DNA from 2 places in the Rossellomorea sp. DUT-2 genome. Region 2 is predicted to be linked to the other one. Evidence: a T-box and tRNA genes for the amino acid it is inferred to sense, from the RefSeq annotation. Region 2 holds a T-box; the other holds one or more tRNA genes.

Region 1 (6,156 bases), on a different contig from region 2:
CTTATCAGGCGTGCGCTCTAACCAGCTGAGCTATAGGCCCATTAAAAAATTGGAGCGGGTGAAGGGAATCGAACCCTCATCATCAGCTTGGAAGGCTGAGGTTTTACCACTAAACTACACCCGCATGAAGAATTGGAGGCGGCAACCGGATTTGAACCGGTGATAAAGGTTTTGCAGACCTCTGCCTTACCACTTGGCTATGCCGCCGTTGGCTGGGCTAGCTGGATTCGAACCAACGCATGTCGCAGTCAAAGTGCGATGCCTTACCGCTTGGCTATAGCCCAATATAAAGGGCGACTGATGGGAATCGAACCCACGAATGCCTGAACCACAATCAGGTGCGTTAACCACTTCGCCACAATCGCCATGCTTAACATATCTTTGGCAGGGGCAGTAGGAATCGAACCCACACCAAAGGTTTTGGAGACCTTCGTTCTACCGTTAAACTATGCCCCTATATAATAGAGAGTTTTGTTAAAAATGGTGGAGGGGGGCAGATTCGAACTGCCGAACCCGAAGGAGCGGATTTACAGTCCGCCGCGTTTAGCCACTTCGCTACCCCTCCAAATAAAATAAATACTTAAAGATTCTTAAGTATAAATGGTGGCTCAGGACGGAATCGAACCGCCGACACATGGATTTTCAGTCCATTGCTCTACCAACTGAGCTACTGAGCCATATTATATAGAAGATTAAATTTTCAAATGATCAACTTCCCTATTACTAAGTAATTGAAAATGGCGGTCCGGACGGGACTCGAACCCGCGACCTCCTGCGTGACAGGCAGGCATTCTAACCAACTGAACTACCGGACCAGAGTTTTTTGACGATAGTCAAAATAACTTTCATTATTTGCGCAAGCAAAATAGATTTCATTACCTTGACGACAGTCAAAATAACTATCCATGCGTGACTCTTCAAGGGATATCCTATCCTAAGTCAAAATGGTATTGCGGGGACAGGATTTGAACCTGCGACCTTCGGGTTATGAGCCCGACGAGCTACCGAACTGCTCCACCCCGCGACGATATAAGTATGAAATTTCCCACGAAAGGAATTATGGAGGAGGAAGGGGGATTCGAACCCCCGCGGGCTGTTACACCCCTGTCGGTTTTCAAGACCGATCCCTTCAGCCGGACTTGGGTATTCCTCCCTGTATAATGGACCCTGTAGGACTCGAACCTACGACCGGACGGTTATGAGCCGTCTGCTCTAACCAACTGAGCTAAGGGTCCTTATAATCGTGCGTCATGTATTTAGTAATAGCGGCGGAGGGGATCGAACCCCCGACCTCACGGGTATGAACCGTACGCTCTAGCCAGCTGAGCTACACCGCCACGAAACGTTTACTATTCAATCTGAATCTTGATTAAGTAAGATTCAATGAAGTTTATTTACTTTCGTAAAAAACTTGGTGGAGCCTAGCGGGATCGAACCGCTGACCTCCTGCGTGCAAAGCAGGCGCTCTCCCAGCTGAGCTAAGGCCCCAAAAGAAGTGGTCGGGAAGACAGGATTCGAACCTGCGACCCCTTGGTCCCAAACCAAGTGCTCTACCAAGCTGAGCTACTTCCCGATATATGGCGCGCCCGAGAGGAGTCGAACCCCTAACCTTTTGATCCGTAGTCAAACGCTCTATCCAATTGAGCTACGGGCGCTAAACAATTCATTTTATAAGAAACAATGGTGCCGAGGACCGGAATCGAACCGGTACGGTAGTCACCTACCGCAGGATTTTAAGTCCTGTGCGTCTGCCAGTTCCGCCACCCCGGCTAGTTTGGAGCGGAAGACGGGATTCGAACCCGCGACCCCCACCTTGGCAAGGTGGTGTTCTACCACTGAACTACTTCCGCGAAATATAATGGTGCGGGTGAAGGGACTTGAACCCCCACGCCTTGCGGCGCCAGATCCTAAGTCTGGTGCGTCTGCCAATTCCGCCACACCCGCATCTATGATTGATATTTTGCTTCCACAAAAATCAATGGTGAGCCATGAAGGATTCGAACCTTCGACCCTCTGATTAAAAGTCAGATGCTCTACCAACTGAGCTAATGGCTCACAATATAAAAATGAAACAAAATAAAAAACAATGGTGCCGGCAAGAGGACTTGAACCCCCAACCTACTGATTACAAGTCAGTTGCTCTACCAGTTGAGCTACACCGGCATATTGATTATAAAAAATGGTGGAGGATGACGGGATCGAACCGCCGACCCTCTGCTTGTAAGGCAGATGCTCTCCCAGCTGAGCTAATCCTCCAAATTGGTGACCCATACGGGATTCGAACCCGTGTTACCGCCGTGAAAGGGCGGTGTCTTAACCACTTGACCAATGGGCCATATTTTTAAAGCGTCCCACTTAAGGACATGTATAACTATATCAATTAATTTCGCAGAAGTCAACTTCTAAATAACTAAAAAACGAAAAATTTTTTCGACTTACTCACCTTAACATTTTTGTGAGCCGAAAAAGAATATACCACATTTTCAAATCTTATATCAATAGTAAATTCAATAATCCTTCCATAATGGTGTTGTTTTTCTAATTCTTTTAAATAACTACAGGATCTTCCTGCTCTTCCCATATTGAAGAATTCAGTAAAGTATCACTGCATCGTCAAATATAAACTATTTGCAAACGAGATTAACCCCCACCCCTCTATTCTTCTTCATTAATTAATAGAATCAATTCCGGTTTTCAAATTTAACTTTGAACGCACCCAATAATTTCATAAAAGAGGTCCGTCCCTCATCGCTTTAATGCGATGAGGGACGGACCTCTTTTCGGGTTTAAGCTTGTTTACACATTGTCATTAGGAGTTGAATACGATAGTAATAGATTAAGAATGGGGTGATGGATTCATGGAGCTTCCAACGATTTTGTGTGGGCCGATTGTTCGTCGGGTGGAACCTGCACAAGCTTTTATTTGGATTGCATTGAGCAAGCCATATGATATTAAAGCGGAGTTATTCAAGATAAAACAGGGTAACGAATCACAATGTTTTGACTATATGAGCATAGCCTGTGAAACTAAGACGAAAACGGTACAAGCCGGAAGGAATTTATATATAAGTTTAATTAACATATCTCCACAAGCCGGATCTTTCCCTACAAATAAATTACTGGGATACAATTTATTGTTTGAAAATAGTGTGGAAACACTGGACCTCGGCAGCTTTGACTTACTTTCCCCCACTCATCCACACTCGATTGTCTACGAAAATCTCGCATACCCAACCTTTTATATGAACGAAGGAAATACATCGAATATTCTATACGGATCCTGTCGAAAGCTGCACGGTGTTGGAACAGATGTATTGGTTCAAGCGGATAAAACCATTGCGTCAACTTTCAATAATGCCGATAGACCATCCTCTCTATTTTTAATGGGAGATCAAATATATGCCGATGATGTAGCAGATCCCCTATTTAAGATCATCACAAGGTTCGGTAAAGAACTGGTGGGACAAGAAGAAGACCTTGGTTCCATTGAACCACGCTTAAAAGAAGGTTCTTTTAAGCAGGGAATTAAGCAGATCAATGGCAGGCAATATATTACGGAACACTTTTGCAAATTCACTTCCAGAAAAGCTGCAAATCATCTGTTAAGCTTCAGTGACTATGCAGCCATGTATATTTTGTCTTGGAGTCCCTCATTATGGGAACTCGCACATAAGGAAGGGATGTTAGAAACCTTTCAAGCAGCAGTGGATAAGAATGAAGTCTATTTTGCTTTTAAGGATTGTCAAAGCAAAGAGCATAAAACGGAATGTCACCAGCTTGAAGAGCGCTATCAAAAGCAGATGAGAGAACTGGCTAAAGTGGAGGAAGCTTTGTATTCTGTCAGAAGAGTATTGGCCAATACACCGACCTATATGATGTTTGATGACCACGATATAACAGATGATTGGAATTTGACACAGGATTGGAAAACGAGCGTTTGGAACGCTCCTTTAGGGAGACATGTCATTAGTAACGGCTTGGTATCTTATTGGCTTTTTCAAGGCTGGGGCAATGAACCGGATACGTTTACCCATTTCGGTCAAACCATGCAAACCTACTTTGACTCTTTTCACCCTGGGTCACTTCCCCACTCCAACTGGGTACATTCTCTATGGAACTATGATTCTTGGCATTATACTGCTCCCACTGCACCAAAGGCCGTATTTCTTGATACAAGAACCCAGCGTGGTTATGTAAATAAACCCAAGCCTGTGAAAGTTGGAAAACGGATAGATGAGGAAAGATATAGTCCAAACCTTATTGATCAGGAGGGATGGAACGGGGTTTCAATTAAACTGACCGCGTCTGGTTGGAATGAAGGTGAGCCCTTAATCCTTGTATCCCCTGCCCCTCTTTATGGAATCGGATTAATTGAAAACTTTCTACATGACTACATGCTTCCACTCAGGACGTATGGTTTACCTGTGCAGAGCGATTTTGATTTAGAAGCATGGAAATACAATGGGAAAGGCTTTAGCAACTTCCTTCATCAGGTATCAGCTTGGAACCCAAGTGACTGCATCATCTTATCTGGAGATGTGCATTCGGCTTCGTCCGTCACATCTGATATTACGTTTCGAGATGGCCGAACCCTTACGATTCATCAGTTTACAAGCAGCCCGATCAAGAATATGAGCTACACAGGGTTTTGGGGCGCCATCATGAAATTCATCATTGGCTTGAATGCCAAACAAAGGACCGACCAGACAATCTACCGCTACTGTAATCACCAGTTTGATTTATTTCGGGAGGAACAGGAAAGCAGCGTTCTTTCTGACTATGTGTGGAAGGAAAGTATTCGTTACAAGCGTATAAACGATACTTCGATTATTGAAACCAATAATAATATCGAATTGTTCATATACGGAGGGACTGGTCCTTTGTCCAGGGTCATCACATAGGGACAAAACGCCTCTCCACTTGTCCGGTCGACTAAATCACTCTCTTCTTTTTGGCTATCAAGCTACTACAAAATAGAAGAGAAAGTACATAGCCATTTGCCCTTATGTGAATGAGACGTTTTAGCCATCTCCGCCCTTTAGTTCAGATAATCTCCATTAGCCAATAACCATGCATCATACAGGTAATACTATAAGAGACTGCCGCAATGACTGAAACACTGAGTAAAACATTGGAAGACCTTTTATCCAGATTGAGTTTGTATAAAAGAATAAGTAAGGATAGAGAAAGTACACATTTCAATAGTAGAAATAACCAGGGACTGGTGAAGTAAAGATTATTCATAAGAGGATTGGCTTCTGTGATGTAATCGAAATGTAAGCCATACATGGTCAGAGATGCATCTAGGAGGTTTAGAATTGCGATGTAAAGAAGTAGTTGCCTCATGGAATGGATTCCCCTGTTCATCATACAAGTTATTTTTGTTCTTTTTTAAGAACTGATAAATCTATTATATTACAGAGAACCGATTATTACGAGGTAATAAATACGTTATAAAGAACTTCAATGGTTAAGATTTTAAAATAACCATCGTGTCGATGTTCCCTTCCGTTGCTAAGGTATTTTCAATATTAAACAAACGTTTATTAAGTTGATTATGTGCCATTACTTATAAAGATTCAGCAATCAATCATACGTTTGTTTAAAATGACACTGGCTAGCTTCTTCTTTCTGCAATACTTTACCTCTTTTTTAATAGGCTCAATCCTAAACAAAACCCCAACCCTTTTTCTCAGGGTTGAGGTTGTTTGTTTTTATCCAGTTCTATAATACTATCGCTTCTTTTTCTTCCCCTTCTCATCCACCTTAATCACAACAGTAGTCAAAGGATCCAAAGTCAAAGTATCTTTCTTCAATGTAAATCCGGACTTCTTGGAAACAGGCTTCGTCCCCGCTTCGTCGTTGTCTACTACAACCTTCCCTTTAGAGAAGTCATAGTCACCCACCGATAGAGTACGTGCTTCGCTATCCGCATTGACGAATACGTAGTACTCACCAGTATCATCCGTGGATACATTCTTGTAAGCCAGCATCAAGTCTGTATCCTGGATTTCTGGCAAATCAAGCAGTGATACATTCTGGTCAACCAGCTCCTGCTCACCTAAACGGAAAGCATTCGTTGATCTTCTAAGCTTAATCAAACCTTCTGTATATTCTCTCGTCGTTGTATTAACTTCATATTTCTTTTTGTTCGTT
Region 2 (6,156 bases):
TGGGACCGAACGAATGGTGAAGGGTGCACTGTTCCTAGGAAGTCTCCTCGTCGGGGCTTACTTCCTGACCGCCTTTGTGTTCAACGCCGATCAGAAATTTGAATCAGCGCAAATGGACGTGAAAACGGAAATCGAAGCGTTTGATGAGAAGGAAACGCCTGCAAGCGTTCCTCCACAATTCGCCCGCAACAAGATGAAGAAAGCATTTGGTCAGGTTCCGAATACGAGTTACTATGAGCTTGGACGCCTGCAGATTCAGAAGGTCAATGGGGAGTACGTCTACATTGCACCGGTTGAATTCTCCGGGTTCTTCAAATGGTTCAAGGGAGATGAAACACCTGGTTACTTCACCCTAAGTGCCACCGACTCATCATCAAACCCTAAATTCATCAAAGAAGAAATGGTCTTCACACCATCTGCTTTCTTTAATAAAAAAATCGAGCGACACATCCGCTTGAATTATCCAAAACAGATCTTCAATGGAGATGTTCAGCTTGAGATCGATGACGAAGGAAAGCCATTCTATATTCGAACGTACGGTGAATTCATTTCCGCACGTAACGGATTTGAAGCGAAAGGTATCGTCATGGTCGATCCAAAATCGGGTGATACCAAGTCATACAAAATCGATGAAGTCCCGTCTTTCATTGACGGCGCGATTTCACCAGAAACCGTCAGCCTCCAAAACAGTTATTTCGGTAACTACGTTCAAGGATTCTGGAACAGCCGCTTCGGTAAATCAGACGTCAAGCTTCCTTCTGATGAAGGAACGGAAGCCAATGTGAGCCCTATTTTTGACGAAAATGGTGACATGTACTACTTCACCGATTTCACCTCGCCAAAAGAAGGCGTCGATTCCATGCTCGGTTACTCCTTAACGAACTCAAGAACGGGAGAAGCGACGTTCTATACAGGAAATCTTGAAGATTCCTACATGGATTCACAAGGTGCCCTGCAGATCATTCAAAAGAAATTCATCGAGAAAAAATGGGATGGCGAAATGCCTGTGCTCTATAATTTCTATGGAGAAGCAAGCTGGCTGACTCCGGTGCTCGATGCGAATGGTTTCTTACAAAACTACTTCATCGTCTCAGCTGCCAACCCGGAAATCTCAGCTTATGCGAATACACCAAACCAGGCATTGAAGCAATACAAAACTGCGCTTCAACGGGGAGGCGGCAGTGTGGACGGCAGCTCGAAAGCTGAGGAAAAACAGACAAATGGTACAGTCGTCCGTGTCTACAAAGAAAAGACAGGTGACTACACGGTCGTATCATTCTTACTCGACAACGGCCAAAACTATATCGTTTCCTCGGAAAGCAGCTTACTTGCGATCTACCTGAAGGAAAATGACAAGGTGAACGTGAAGTACATGGATACAGGGGAAGAATTCCTGCCAGTGAAAGAACTGACCATCGAAGGCTTATAATAAAGAAACGATGAGGGCCATGAGCTCTCATCGTTTTTTTATTACTCTCCTGCATTCACATAATACACCAGATTATCCGTCCACTTCCCAAACTCATAAATGAATCCTTTCCGCGTGCACTCATACTGCATTCCGACACTTTCTGCGAGACTGATCGATGGAGTGTTATCCAGATTGATATGGGCCTCGATCCGGTGATAATTCAATTTCACAAAAGCCAGCTGAAGGGCTGCCTTCACCGCTTCCTTCCCGTAGCCACGGTTCCAGTAACGATTATGAACCGTGTAACCGACCCTGCCCCAGTTAAAGTTGTACCGCATCAGAGTGGAAAAGTCGATGGTCCCGATACTCGCACCACCTTCTTTCAGAAAGATCCCCAGAATATAGACCTGGTCCCGATCGATCATCTCATCATGCTTCAGAAGCATCTCCCGGAACCAAAACTCCGTGCACTCACTCATGTCCTGATAGCCAACGTCAAATTTATGCTGGGATGGGAGCCTGTTCAGATGTTCCCTTAACCAGTTTTGGTAATCACGGTTTACAAAGGGTCTGATGACCAACCTTGGCGTTTCAATGGTCAAGTCCTTGTGCTTCATCCTTGCTCCTCCCTATTCGTTTATCTCTATTTTTAATAGTATCAACCTGCCATTTAGAATGGTAGTCCTTTTTTGAAAAAACGGAAGGCGTCCCTCTGCTGAGAAACGCCTTTGTCATTACTTGTCTTTATACCATTCTTCCTCTAATTCCTTCTCAATCTGCTCATCGGACAAGTATTCTTCATCCAGCTGCTGCACATGCTCGGTGATCCGGTTGAGCTTGGAATGCACGACCCAAAGGCTGACTACCACGACTGCCATGAATAAAACAAGGATGAGTTCAAACTCCATATAATCGATGCCTCCTTTACCTATGTTTATTAATCAAACACGGGAAAAAGAAGGCTTTAGGGAGAAAAAAGGCGAATAGGTCCGAAAGTCCCCTCTTCATCCGGAACTCACGAAATACCAGTGTTCATCCAACTTTTCTATCTTGTTGAAGTCCCCTCCAAAGTCACCTGTACGGGGTCTCTCCCCTGATGACGAATAGACAAACCCGGAGAAACTATCCAATATCCCCCGAAAGGTAAAGAAAAGGACCTTCATATCCTTCTCCTTCTTCTCTACCAGAATATCGCCTCCACCTTTGGACACACCTTGGTATTCCCCGGGGAGGTGAATGATAGAGTCATTGTAGGGTACATTCGGGGTAATTGCCCCTTCATTTATTTTATTCACCACACTCATTCGATCATCATGATTTCTCTTGAAATCCATCTCCAATATGACCTTTGTGAAAGGGAATAAAATCATGAAGATAACGGTAAGTACTTGAATGAAGAGCGGTATCCAGTTCTTGTTTTTAAAAACGTCTATAACGGCGAATATGATAATGACCAAGAAAAAACCTCCTGCCATCAACCAAAGAAAAGGCATCAAGAACGGCGTCAGGATGTGTACGAGTTCCCACTGAAAAAACGCCAGTGCCACTATCATCACACTGCTGGCTAGAGACAATAAGAGAATGACACTTCCCTTCTTCAATATGCTTTCGCCCAATAAACCAAATGTTTCGCATCCATACCACAACACACACATGTATCCGACACCAGCTCCTGCTCAAACGGCATGCACCGTGAAGTGGCACTCGTTTCTTCCTTGATCTTGTCTTCACAAGCTCGGTCCCCACACCACATCGCTTTGACGAATCCGCCTTTTTCCCTAACCATCACTTTGAAATCTTCAAACGTTTTAGCTACAGTGGTTTTTTCATCGCGATGAGCTCTTGCTTTCTCTAAAAGATTGAGTTGAATGTCCTCCAGAAGTTCAGCGACTTTCCCTTCAAGGTCTTCCATCGTGACCGTGATTTTCTCACCTGTATCACGTCTCGCCAATACCACCTGCCCGTTCTTGATGTCCCGTGGACCAACCTCCAAGCGAAGTGGGATGCCCTTCATTTCATATTCATTAAACTTCCAGCCCGGCTTTTTATCACTCGCATCGATGTCGACGCGGGCAACGCCGGCAAGCCGGCTTTTCAGATTATAGGCAAAATCAAGGACGCCTTCCTTGTGCTGGGCAATCGGCACGATCATCAGTTGAGTCGGTGCGATCATTGGTGGAACCACCAGCCCCCGGTCATCCCCGTGCACCATGATCATGGCACCGATGATCCGGGTGGTGAATCCCCAGGATGTTTGCTGCACATACTGAAGCTTTCCATCACGGTCCGTAAATTGAATGCCGAATGCTTTCGCAAATCCGTCACCTAAATGGTGGGAAGTTCCTGATTGCAAAGCCTTCCCGTCATGCATCAGGCTTTCGATCGTATACGTATACTTCGCACCGGCAAACTTTTCTTTTTCCGTTTTCTGTCCCTTGATGACCGGGATCGCCAGTAGCTCTTCGCAAAGCTCCGCATACACCTCCAGCATTCTCACCGTTTCATCATGAGCCTCCTGGTCCGTTTCATGACACGTATGACCCTCCTGCCAGAGGAATTCCAATGTTCGCAGGAATGGACGGGTCGTCTTTTCCCAACGGACCACATTGGCCCACTGGTTATAAAGCTTAGGCAAATCACGGTAGGAATGGATGATGTTTTTGTAGTGCTCCCCAAACAATACCTCAGAAGTCGGACGTACGCACAACCGTTCCCCCAACTCCTCTTCTCCTCCATGGGTCACCCATGCTACTTCCGGCGCGAAGCCTTCGATATGATCCTTCTCCCGTTGCAGGAGGCTTTCTGGTATGAAAAGTGGCATATACACATTTTCATGCCCTGTTTCTTTTATTTTCGCATCAAGGGCATCTTTGATATTTTCCCATAGGGCGTACCCGTAAGGTCTGATGATCATCGACCCGCGGACGCTTGAGTAGTCGATCAGCTCCGCCTTCGTCACGACATCCGTATACCACTGGGCAAAGTCTTCATCCATGCCCGTTACATCTTTTACAAATTCTTTTGCCATTTGAGAGCACCTCTTATTTTAAATTGGATTGGTTTAGTTATCAGCGGAAATCTGAATATATCAGCGTAATTTCCATTTTATCGGCGAAATCCCGGATTTATCAGCAAATCGCCCGTTTGACACCCATATAAAACAAAAAAAGCCCTGCTTCTCATCAGGGACCATTTCTGGCGGTACCACCCTGATTCAAAGCAAAGCTTTACACTCATTCCATGATAACGGTATCGGACCGCTGATATCTTCATTCGATACAGAACTTAGAGGCAGGTTCAAAGGTTCATCCATAGGAGCTTTTCACCAATTTAGCTCCCTCTCTTTAAAAGACAAGATTCTTTTACTGATCCTCGGCAATGTTTCAGTTATTTTAGATGATTATATATAGATATGCTGGGGCTGTCAATATTTGTTACAGAGAATAAATCTTCTCCATTTCCCGACTGAAGAAATCATTCCCATTTCTCGCATCAAAATCCCCGGCGATCTCTTCCGCAATCTCACTCATCACATCAATGGCAAATCCCGGACGATGGCCGGCTTCCACAAGCTTTCGGTGAAGGACAATCGCACTCATATAAAAGTAGAACATTCCATAAGGATCCTTCCCACTATCCGCATACTCGATGTGACGCTCCAATACTTTGATTCCCCTGACAGGCTCGGTCAGGGCAAGAAACCTGATATGTTCGGAAGCTTCGACCAAAAAGTGTGGTTTATCATAAATGAAAAAGTATCCTTCTGACTGATAGTGTGAGGCTTCCTCCACCCTACCTTCTTCAAGATAAGGCAAGAGCAGCTTACTATAGGTCAAGTGGGGAATTTCTCCACATGTCACTTCTTTTGATAATAAACGTTTTTCAATGGGTCGGGCTTTCTCCTTTTCCCCGGTAAAATAAAAATACTCAAGCTGTGTCTGATATTCACAGGCTTCACAGTCGGAAAGGGAATCCCTTTCCGACGCTATCCACTTTTGATAATACTCTTCCGCTTCTTCTGCATTCCCTGTTTTCAACGCCCGTTTATGCTGATGTTGATAAAAGGGACGCAGACTATAGCCATAACGGTCATACGCTTCTTGAAAATCACTGAAAAAGGCTTCTAACAGTTCTGTGTCAATGCCGGGCATCTTCACCAGGTGTTCCGCCATCCATTTATAGATCCAGAAGAAGCTTTCCACCCAATCCTGCAGGCTCTCTTCATTATCTAAAAAGAAGCCGTTGCACCACTCGAAGTGGTCGAATAATTCCTCATACTCCCCAAGATAGTTGACGGTCCTCATGATCCCGAACCGGCAGCAGAACTCCTTGTAGAGGTCCTTTTCTTTCTGCGCAATGAACAACAGATCTTCTAATCCGTTCCACTTCTCATAACTTGCTTCTTCCCGGTGCATCCACTCTTCCCACCGGTCCCAGTACTGATCTGCCGTCATTTTCATCCATTGACCCCCTTTGTGTCTTTTTTATTTATTATAACATTCAGCATTACGTCTCACCTGTTTTTCCCAAGAATTCCAGGTAGAGCTACTATATAAAATCACTGTGACCCCAAGCATGATGACAGAACCCGCTGCCACAACAAATCGAATCGACACCAGTTCAGCTCCCACTCCAATAAGCACCGTAGAAAGGATGACCAATACCCCTTCCAACAATCCATAAATACTGCCTACCCGCCCCATGATCTCCACGGGAATATGTTCTTGATAAAAGGTTTCAAACCC

What was found. A T-box is a leader RNA that pairs with one kind of tRNA and senses whether it is charged. The one in region 2 lies ahead of proS (proline--tRNA ligase), so its partner is inferred to be a tRNA-Pro.
Region 1: it encodes a tRNA-Pro, which carries the amino acid that the T-box ahead of proS (proline--tRNA ligase) is inferred to sense. The anticodon was not compared.

What each region holds. Positions count from the first base shown of each region.
Region 1 is NZ_JBQPEO010000005.1:313,470-319,625, reverse strand. It holds tRNA gene ACOSV2_RS19490 (tRNA-Ile) at 1-40, opposite strand, end outside; tRNA gene ACOSV2_RS19485 (tRNA-Gly) at 51-124, opposite strand; tRNA gene ACOSV2_RS19480 (tRNA-Cys) at 134-207, opposite strand; tRNA gene ACOSV2_RS19475 (tRNA-Gln) at 210-284, opposite strand; tRNA gene ACOSV2_RS19470 (tRNA-His) at 293-365, opposite strand; tRNA gene ACOSV2_RS19465 (tRNA-Trp) at 383-456, opposite strand; tRNA gene ACOSV2_RS19460 (tRNA-Tyr) at 482-565, opposite strand; tRNA gene ACOSV2_RS19455 (tRNA-Phe) at 602-677, opposite strand; tRNA gene ACOSV2_RS19450 (tRNA-Asp) at 739-815, opposite strand; tRNA gene ACOSV2_RS19445 (tRNA-Met) at 951-1,024, opposite strand; tRNA gene ACOSV2_RS19440 (tRNA-Ser) at 1,061-1,153, opposite strand; tRNA gene ACOSV2_RS19435 (tRNA-Ile) at 1,162-1,235, opposite strand; tRNA gene ACOSV2_RS19430 (tRNA-Met) at 1,264-1,337, opposite strand; tRNA gene ACOSV2_RS19425 (tRNA-Ala) at 1,413-1,488, opposite strand; tRNA gene ACOSV2_RS19420 (tRNA-Pro) at 1,497-1,573, opposite strand; tRNA gene ACOSV2_RS19415 (tRNA-Arg) at 1,579-1,655, opposite strand; tRNA gene ACOSV2_RS19410 (tRNA-Leu) at 1,682-1,770, opposite strand; tRNA gene ACOSV2_RS19405 (tRNA-Gly) at 1,776-1,850, opposite strand; tRNA gene ACOSV2_RS19400 (tRNA-Leu) at 1,860-1,944, opposite strand; tRNA gene ACOSV2_RS19395 (tRNA-Lys) at 1,980-2,055, opposite strand; tRNA gene ACOSV2_RS19390 (tRNA-Thr) at 2,088-2,163, opposite strand; tRNA gene ACOSV2_RS19385 (tRNA-Val) at 2,181-2,256, opposite strand; tRNA gene ACOSV2_RS19380 (tRNA-Glu) at 2,261-2,335, opposite strand; gene ACOSV2_RS19375 (hypothetical protein) at 2,859-4,901, shown strand; gene ACOSV2_RS19370 (DUF5658 family protein) at 5,044-5,346, opposite strand; gene ACOSV2_RS19365 (pullulanase) at 5,733-6,156, opposite strand, start outside.
Region 2 is NZ_JBQPEO010000003.1:286,951-293,106, reverse strand. It holds gene ACOSV2_RS12215 (hypothetical protein) at 1-1,429, shown strand, start outside; gene ACOSV2_RS12210 (GNAT family N-acetyltransferase) at 1,471-2,028, opposite strand; gene ACOSV2_RS12205 (hypothetical protein) at 2,146-2,319, opposite strand; gene ACOSV2_RS12200 (hypothetical protein) at 2,416-3,012, opposite strand; gene proS (proline--tRNA ligase) at 3,009-4,439, opposite strand; T-box leader at 4,593-4,799, opposite strand; gene ACOSV2_RS12190 (hypothetical protein) at 4,846-5,871, opposite strand; gene ACOSV2_RS12185 (MFS transporter) at 5,896-6,156, opposite strand, start outside.